4 regions of the Anoxybacillus andreesenii genome follow, and region 2 is predicted to be linked to each of the others. Evidence: predicted binding sites of a transcription regulator. Region 2 holds the regulator's gene; each other region holds the start of a gene.
What was found. Region 2 encodes Rex, which represses fermentation and respiration genes when NADH is low (regulators of the CRP and FNR family bind a similar motif). Its sites were predicted from a motif close to TTGTGAAATATTTCACAA; they were not measured.
Positions count from the first base shown of each region.

Region 1 (2,191 bases), on a different contig from region 2:
TCCTTTACGTCCATCGCAAGAGGGTTCTTTATGGGAAAGCAGCAGATGGGCAAGATTGCATTGGCGAATTTCATGCGGAAATTTGTCCAGCTCGGCCTGCTTGTGTTCTTGTTTCAGCTGTTTGAATTTGATATGGAATCGGCTATTTTGATCGCTTTTTTTACTTTTGTAGGAAGCGAGTTTGTCATTTTCTTATATTTGCTTCATATGTTTTACCTTCAGTATCAACAAATGAGGCCTCGTTCCTCAGAATATATTAGCGGCAAAGCTGTACGGAAGAATTTGATCGCGGTTTCTGTTCCTACAACAAGCATAAGAGTCTTTCATTCGTTAACCCATGCGATCCAGCCCTTTTTAATTAAAGCGGCCCTTCTACAATCCGGAATGACTGCAAGCCTAGCAACCGAACAATTTGGCCTCATGGCAGGTGTGGCGATGACCATCGGCTTCTTTCCAGCCTTTATTGCTCATTCCTTATTAATTGTTCTGATTCCAACTGTGTCAAAAGCCTATGCCCAAAGGGATCTGGATAGGCTGCAGCATTTATTAAGACAGGTAATTGGAGTTACCTTCTTATACGGTATGCCCGTTGTCCTCGTATTCTATTTTTTTGCCGAGCCATTAACAAATCTGTTTTTAACCTCCGAGACCGCGGCCCTTTATTTACAAGTATTAATTCCCTACTTCCTTCTCCATTTCTTTGTGATTCCTTTCCAGGCTTATTTAATTGGGCTTGGTCTATTGAAGGATGCCTTCATTCATAATGTGTGGTCGACAATTGTTTCCTTTGCTCTGATTTATTTTCTTGGCTCGATGCAAAGTTTCGGTATGGATGGAGTGATCATCGGAATGAATACAGGTACCGTTCTTCTTACCCTGATGCATTACTTAACCATTTGTAAGAAAATTGGAGTATCCTATTATTCTCTAAAAAGAGTGGCAAACCCATCTATGTGATTAATTTTTTTGTAAAATAATTTCAAACCTGGAAATAGTTAAAACTACTGAAAAAAGTCACTCCCATTCACAAAACAGTCAAAATTAAAAAAATAGCCTCTTATTAGAAACCCTTCAAAGTAAGGGTTTTTTCTGTTCTATAACATGTGAGACCCTTCTAGAAAATAATAGAATTCAAATATTTGTCAAATCATTGTTTCTAAAATGTGACAAAAGTCACAAAATAATGTTATTGTCAACTGAAAATGATAATCTTTAATTGTAAGAAGAAATAATATTTCTATTATTAAGAAAAGGGGAGATTATGATGTTTGGAAAATTATTAAGAGAAAATAATATTGTTGCTGGTATTTTAACCATTGTAAGAATATATTTGGGCTGGGCATGGATGTCAGCAGGCTGGGGGAAAATTACCGGCGGCTTTGATGCAAGTGGGTTCTTAAAGGGAGCAATTGCAAATCCGGTTATGGGACCTGATGGAAATATGGTCTATAGCGGTTGGGTCTCCTTCCTTGAAAGCTTTGCGATTCCTAATGCAGGATTATTCAATTTCCTTGTAGCTTGGGGAGAGCTATTAGTCGGTCTTGGTCTTATTCTTGGATGTTTCACAACAGCAGCTGCATTCTTCGCCTTAGTCATGAACTTTGCATTTATGCTGTCAGGTACAGTATCTCATAACCCAACTGATGTGATTATGGGAGTCTTCATTGCGGCAGCAGGTTATAACGCAGGTAAATTTGGTTTAGATCGTTTCGTATTGCCATACCTTCGCAAGCTAGTGAGCAAAGGAAAAAGCGAAGCAGGCCATTCGATATCCGCATAAATAATGATTGGTAGAGAGGAAGGCAGTGGGTTTAATCCCACTGCTTTTTCAATTTCTTTAGAGAAAACTGTAGGGTTATTCCTTCGCATAAGCGTCTATTAGGGTGAAGAGTGTTTTTGTGCTTTGAGGAGGAAAAAACATTGACAAAACAAATCGAAAATCAATTAGAAAACATATTTGAAGAATGGGTACAGGAGAATGGACAATCGCTATTAAACTATATTTATAAACTAGTTCAGCATAAGCAGCTCTCAGAGGATTTATATCAGGAGGTATTGATTTCTTCCTATCTTGCCTTACCAACCTTTGAAAATCGGTCCAATCTAAAAAGTTGGATTTATAAGATTGCCATCAATAAATGTAAGGATTATTGGCGAAAACAAAAAACCGTACAGAAATTTTGGGAGGAAA
Region 1 covers NZ_JAUSTU010000007.1:90,848-93,038, forward strand. Annotated here, with positions in the region: gene J2S07_RS09045 (polysaccharide biosynthesis protein) at 1-957, shown strand, start outside; gene J2S07_RS09050 (DoxX family membrane protein) at 1,265-1,780, shown strand; gene J2S07_RS09055 (RNA polymerase sigma factor) at 1,921-2,191, shown strand, end outside.
Region 1: a site for Rex is predicted at 1,162-1,179, ahead of J2S07_RS09050 (DoxX family membrane protein). Genes of this name have one in related genera too.

Region 2 (2,191 bases):
CAAATGGAGCAATCCGAATCTAAGCCCGTATTCTGTGCTAAGTAGCCGATTTCCACATCCTTTGGTTTAATGATTTCCCCTGATTCATAGGAAAGCTGTCCTGCTATTATTTTGAGAAGGGTGGATTTACCTGCACCGTTTCGTCCAACGAGGGCAATGCGGTCACGAGTTTGCACTTCCAGCTTGATATTCGTTAAAATGGGATCAGCCCCATATGATTTTGATAATTGATTTACCTGCAATAAGATCATCGTTTTCACCTCAGTATTTCTAGCAATAGTGTAACGTACAAAAATGGGAACGGCAATAAAAGAAGGTTATGGGCGGTATTTAAAAATCTTTTGTGAAAGTCATAACAATGTTTTCACAAATCTGTCAAAATAGTGTATAGTTTGAAGTGAGGTGTATAGAATATGGCTGAATTTACTCATTTTAACGAAGAAGGCAGAGCCAAAATGGTCGACGTTAGTGATAAAAAGGAAACGGTTAGGACCGCAATTGCTAGCTCAAGTATTACGGTAAATAAAGAGATATATGACCAAATAACCAACAATACAATTAAAAAAGGGGATGTCCTAGCCGTCGCACAGGTGGCGGGAATTATGGCCTGCAAAAAGACTGCAGATATTATTCCAATGTGCCATCCGATTCCGCTAACAGGTGTGAACATTACCTTCAGATGGGAGCGAGAGAATGAAAATTATCGTCTCATCATTTTGGCCTCAGTCAAAACAAAGGGAAATACAGGAGTAGAAATGGAAGCGCTAACGGCTGCGTCGGTCTGCGCCTTGACGGTTTACGATATGTGTAAGGCCGTTGATAAAGGGATGGTCATCGGAAAAACCTACCTCGTTGAAAAAACAGGTGGAAAAAACGGTGATTTTAGAAGAGAGAATGAGATTTTATAAGCTAGACTTATGATAGGGTGGGGGAAATAGGATGAGTAATGATACAGTGAAAATTCCTCAGGCAACAGCAAAAAGGCTGCCGTTATACTACCGGTTCTTAAAGAATTTACATTCATCAGGGAAGCAGAGGGTATCATCTGCGGAGCTTAGTGAAGCGGTAAAGGTAGACTCTGCAACGATTCGTAGAGATTTTTCGTACTTTGGAGCATTAGGGAAAAAGGGTTATGGGTACAATGTGAACTACCTATTGAGTTTTTTCCGTAAGACACTTGATCAGGATGAGTTAACAAATGTAGCCCTAATAGGGGTTGGAAATCTTGGAACGGCCTTCTTAAATTATAATTTCCTCAAAAACAATAATACAAAGATTGCTGTTGCCTTCGATGTAGCTGAAGATAAAGTGGGCACAACCATCGGGGATATAACTGTTTTTCACATGGACGATATGGAAAAAGTGATCAAAGAAGAGAACATCACGGTCGCTATCTTAACCGTTCCTGCTCAGTTCGCCCAGTCGATTACAGATAGGCTGGCAAAGGTAGATGTAAAAGGGATCCTTAATTTCACACCAGCAAGGCTAACGGTTCCTCCGACAACACGAGTCCATCATATTGACCTTGCAGTTGAATTGCAGTCATTGGTCTATTTCTTAAAGCATTATACGGTGGATGAGGAAGAAGTAGTGGAATAAAATGAAATGAAATGAGCCTTTTTGAAGGGCTCATTTCTTATTTTTCTGGATAGATTTAAGCTTAAAATGGAAGAAGACCATGCGAAGACCGCCTCCTATATCAAAGGTGGCTAAGAGAATGAGCAGGTAGGTAAAAAAGCCCCATTCCCCAGTTTGCTGCAGGTTTTGGATGGCGAAAAAAGTAAAAAATAAGCCAAACACAATATATAGAATTCCTGAAAACAAGGTAGACTGTCTCATAGGAAAAAACCTCCAATGAAGCTTTGCACCTTGTCGGCTTCTCGGAAAATCCGTTCTATGTCTTCTTTATATACGGATTGGACGAGTACAACAAAGGTATTCATAGCGACATGTGCACAGATTGGCACAATGATTCGTTTTGTTTTGATATAAAGAAAGGCAAAGGTAAAGCCCATTGCTGAATACAAAAGTAAGTGTTCAGGCTCCATATGCGCCAGGGCGAAAATAATGGAGCTGATCAAAGCCGCAATGAAAAAATTGAACTTTTTATAAAGTGAACCGAACAATATTTTTCGAAAGACAATTTCTTCAAGAATGGGACCAATAACAGAACTTACTAATACAACAATAG
Region 2 covers NZ_JAUSTU010000036.1:5,030-7,220, forward strand. Annotated here, with positions in the region: gene J2S07_RS19995 (ABC-F family ATP-binding cassette domain-containing protein) at 1-251, opposite strand, end outside; gene moaC (cyclic pyranopterin monophosphate synthase MoaC) at 414-908, shown strand; gene J2S07_RS20005 (redox-sensing transcriptional repressor Rex) at 940-1,599, shown strand; gene J2S07_RS20010 (YdiK family protein) at 1,630-1,839, opposite strand; gene J2S07_RS20015 (CPBP family intramembrane glutamic endopeptidase) at 1,836-2,191, opposite strand, start outside.

Region 3 (2,191 bases), on a different contig from region 2:
AAAGAAATTAAAATTAACTCCTTAATAAATTTTTTTCATTTTTTCATAGTTTATTCATATTTGTTGTTTACAATAAAGACAACAAGGAACGGAAAAGGAGTTTTGGAGATGGACAGGAAGAAATTAATTGAGCTCGTCGATCGTCTAAAAAAATCTGGTATTAAGGCAAGTATCACAAAACCTCGCTCTAAGACACTCATTGTTCTAAAGCAGCAAGCGGCTCCATCGAATTAGTTTGGCTTTTTTCTAACAGCAAAATATCGCATAATGTAAAAAGGAAGCGAACATCGCTTCCTTTTTGTATTAGGTGCTGTTAAATATTAATGTTGCTCTTGATACCGCCATATGTGCATGTGTTCACTACGTTGCTCGTACCGAGCAAAACCCGTTCACACATATGGCTAATATTACAACTGAACATTAACCCAGCCTTGTATTAAGAAATGAGCCTTCATTAGTCAAGCTTCTTCATAATTTTGTCGAATATTTCTTTTCTGTTGAACTCTTCTCCCATTGGGAAACGTTTGATGAAACGGTTGTTTTCATCTAATAGGTAAACGAATGTGGAATGAATAAAGAATCCATCACCTGGATCTCTGAACTGGAATTGAAAGGTCCCAGCTAATTCTTCAATTTGTTTGATGTCCCTCTTAATATTCTTTTGGTCACCAGTAAGGAAAATCCAATTCCCATCATCTTCCACTTCGAAATTCTTCATATATTTTATTAGTTCCTCTGGCGTATCGCGATAAGGGTCAATCGTAATGGTCAAGAATTGAATTTTATCTCCAAATACTCCAGCATCTTGTAAATCCTTCTTCAGCATGTTCATCTTCAGAGTTGTTGTTGGGCAAATGTCTGGACAATTCGTGTACATAAACTCAACGACCTTCATTTTCTTTTCCGATTCAGAGAACTTATACTGCTCATTGTTCATCGTGACTAATTCGATATTTTCAGGAATAACAGATGTTTGATCTCGAATGATGAAAAAAGATATTCCAGCAATGATACCGATAGCTACTACAACTCCACAAATAATATATATTTTTTTCACGTCACAACCTCCCATCATTAAAGATAAGTAATTAGCGATGAAAATACTATGGATATATTGTGAACTTATTTTTTCGCCCCTCTTGTTTGGAATTTGGACAAGATTGTTAGAGATTTGTGAACTTTTTGACTTTGTGGAAAATATCACAGAAATAGTTGTGGGAAAAATCTAACATGTGAATAAGCCACTTAACAAAATTAGGGTGTGAGGCTATGAAAGGGAAAGGGCTTGCTAAATTACTGATCGGTGGTTTTGCAGCGTATGAGCTCCTAAATATGATGAAGGGTGGAAGTAAGGCAGTTTTACGTCCGCCGGGGGCAGCAGATGAAGATGAATTTCTTGCATTATGTATACGATGTGGGAAATGCAACCAAGCCTGTCCGTATGATTCGATTCTCATGGGAACTGAGAAGCTTGGGCTCGGAATAGGCACTCCTTATCTTGTAGCACGTGAGAGTCCATGTATGCTATGCAAGGATTTTCCCTGTGTGGAAGTGTGTCCAACAGATGCCCTGCATGGGATCTCGGATGTAAGCGATGTCAATATGGGTGTGGCAGTTATTGATACTGAGGCATGCATCGCATACAAAGGGATGCGTTGCGAGGTCTGTTATCGCGAGTGCCCATTAATTGATGAAGCGATCAAGCTTGATATTCATCTAAAGCCAGATGATAACATCCATGCCATTTTTGCTCCAGTGATCGATGAGGAGAAATGTGTCGGCTGTGGGATATGCGAGCAACGCTGTGTCATTGACAATCCTTTGGCCATTAGAGTCAAGCCTCGTGAGATATCTGGGATCTTCTAATTTTTTTTGCAATATCGCTTGCTGGAATCGAGTGGCATTTGTCACTTTAAAATTATCTTTTTGATTAATCTCTTACAAAAAAGGGAGGAAAAGGAATCATGGAACTGACAAGAAGAAGCTTGCTAAAGGCTACGGCAATTTCCGCTACTTTAGCTGTTGCTGGCTGTAAAAAGGAAGAGGGGAAGCCAAAAACCTCAACTGCTACTGCCCAAGAGACTGTAGAGCCGGATGAATGGAAGTCGACGGTCTGCCGCTTTTGTGGTACAGGCTGCGGGGTTCTAGTCGGAATTAAGGATGGAAAAGTTGTCGCAACGAAAGGTGATCC
Region 3 covers NZ_JAUSTU010000014.1:82,155-84,345, forward strand. Annotated here, with positions in the region: gene J2S07_RS14815 (penicillin acylase family protein) at 1-25, shown strand, start outside; gene J2S07_RS14820 (hypothetical protein) at 109-234, shown strand; gene J2S07_RS14825 (SCO family protein) at 455-1,057, opposite strand; gene J2S07_RS14830 (4Fe-4S dicluster domain-containing protein) at 1,270-1,866, shown strand; gene napA (nitrate reductase catalytic subunit NapA) at 1,965-2,191, shown strand, end outside.
Region 3: a site for Rex is predicted at 1,172-1,189, ahead of J2S07_RS14830 (4Fe-4S dicluster domain-containing protein). Genes of this name have one in related genera too.

Region 4 (2,191 bases), on a different contig from region 2:
AGATAAAGCTTAGCAACGAGTGGTGTCTGTATGAGTTCCTGCGAGAGAGTCTCGGAAATATGAACAGGACCGAGCCTCTTTAATCCTGGCAGAACTTTTTCCAGAAAAAAAGAAAGCTGTTCCTGAGGGATCGGGATATAGCTTAAGTTGGTATTCTCTAGCATTTCCTTTATACTCATGAATTGCTTGTAGCCTGCTTGATCCAAATGGACAAGTACCCCATTGTCAAGAACACAGTGGTACATCGGCATCAGCATGATCTGCCCCAAGCCCTGTATGGATAGCTGATACCCCTGTCCCGTTGCTTCTTTGAAATCAAATTGAACAGTATGGAGTGCCTCTGACAATTGTAGTCCGCGAAACACTTTCCCATTGTACTTAAGCTGGGTGCTTGGTACATTGATGAGATATGAAAGGACTTGGCTCCAGGAAGACGGTGGAATCAACAAGAGATTTTTTTTATTAATGGATTCCTCAGGAAAAAACTTATCAACACCGCAAATTTGAATCAGTTCTTGTATTAGCTCATCCACTTCACGTTGAAAGCAGTGAATCGCTGGATCGTATGTAAAGGTTACCGAAAGATCATATCTTTTTCCGTTCTGTACATTTTTAAAAAAATTCTGTATTTCAAGTACAGGTATTTCTTCGACTTGAATTTCTATCCCGAATAGGTTTTGGCCATGTTCATCTTGGATTGTATGAAGGATGAATTGTGTTTCAAGAACCTTTCTATCCTCAAAATATTGCTGATTCCTAGTTGCACGAAGAGGCCGCTCCTCAAATATACGTAATAATTCATCTGATAAGCTTTGTTTTTCCCTTGAATTACTTTTATGATTAATCCTCAAATGGACGGCTCCTTCCTTAGCTAGTTCATTCCATTTATATCATAAGGATACCAAAAAAAGAGGAGGACGAAACCCTATGATTTCGTCCTCCTCATAAACACCCTTTAATTTTGATTAACCACTGCTCTATTATCTTTGTTTAATTTTGCTTTAATAAACGGTACTGCAAAGCGGTCGACGCCCCAGTAATAGCTTCCACTTCCTGCGAATAAAAGAACCATTGCAACTGTATATAAAATTGGATTAGTGCTAGTTGTTCCTGCTAACATGAAGTTCAAGTTCATAAATGCTCCTGCAATTAAAGCTGGGATAGTAGCTGCACCAAGAATGAGTCCGAGTCCCACTAATAATTCACCATAGGCAACCAAATGGCTAAATAAATCGGCATTTGGTAATGCAAAACCTTCAAGGAATGCTGCGTACCATCCTTGTACTGCTGGATGATCCCCACTCGCACTCGCAATTGCGCCTTTCAGAAATCCTGAAGCATCAAACCCACCTGTTATTTTACCCCAGCCTGCTTCAATCCATTGAAGACCAAGCCAAATTCTAATAATTGTCCAAGCTACAGATACTTGTGGAGTTTTCCACCATTTCATCATAAACCTCTCCTTTTTTGTGATATCATTCACAATTTGATGTAAAAAATTTTTGAATACAAAGGTTTGTATGATAAGCCGGCCAGCTTATAGTTAATAGAAAGTAACTTGGGTGAACATCTTGTGAAGTTTTTCACTTATTTTCTATAGTTTTACTATATACCATTCCAACAGTGGAAACAATCCAATTCACAATTTCTACATATTAATTTTGAGAAATTTGAACAAAAAATGAACCTACTTATCCACACCCCTGTTGATAATGTGGATGAATATAATAAAAGCCTTGTTATATATTAATTCATCCCACTTTTTCATTTGTAGATAACTTTTTGTGAGTATTTCCTGATAATAATGTGGATAATGTGGGTAACTTTGTGGATGGTTGTTATAAAGGTACTTTTTATGTGGATATCTTTTAGGATAACTTATAAAAAAATAGCAACCCTTTATGAGCTGCTTTCATTGGATTCACCGCTTGGAATCTCCCATATTGATTGAATTTGTACCATATTGGCTTTAAGACGGTACTCATGAGACTTTTTAATAACTAATTTCTCAATTGCTTCTTCCTGAGTCTGTGCGTGGATTAAGCTTCGGCCATCTAAGACACTATCATCCTCCACCACTGCATACCAGGAAATTCGATACGTCTTCATATATCCACCCCTTTTGACGATTCTAGATGCCTTTTCTCTATCATACTTCTTTTCTCTCATGAATGAAATGTTCCAAAGAGAT
Region 4 covers NZ_JAUSTU010000011.1:26,078-28,268, forward strand. Annotated here, with positions in the region: gene J2S07_RS12360 (DEAD/DEAH box helicase) at 1-851, opposite strand, end outside; gene J2S07_RS12365 (DoxX family membrane protein) at 956-1,450, opposite strand; gene J2S07_RS12370 (hypothetical protein) at 1,900-2,109, opposite strand.
Region 4: a site for Rex is predicted at 1,572-1,589, ahead of J2S07_RS12365 (DoxX family membrane protein). Genes of this name have one in related genera too.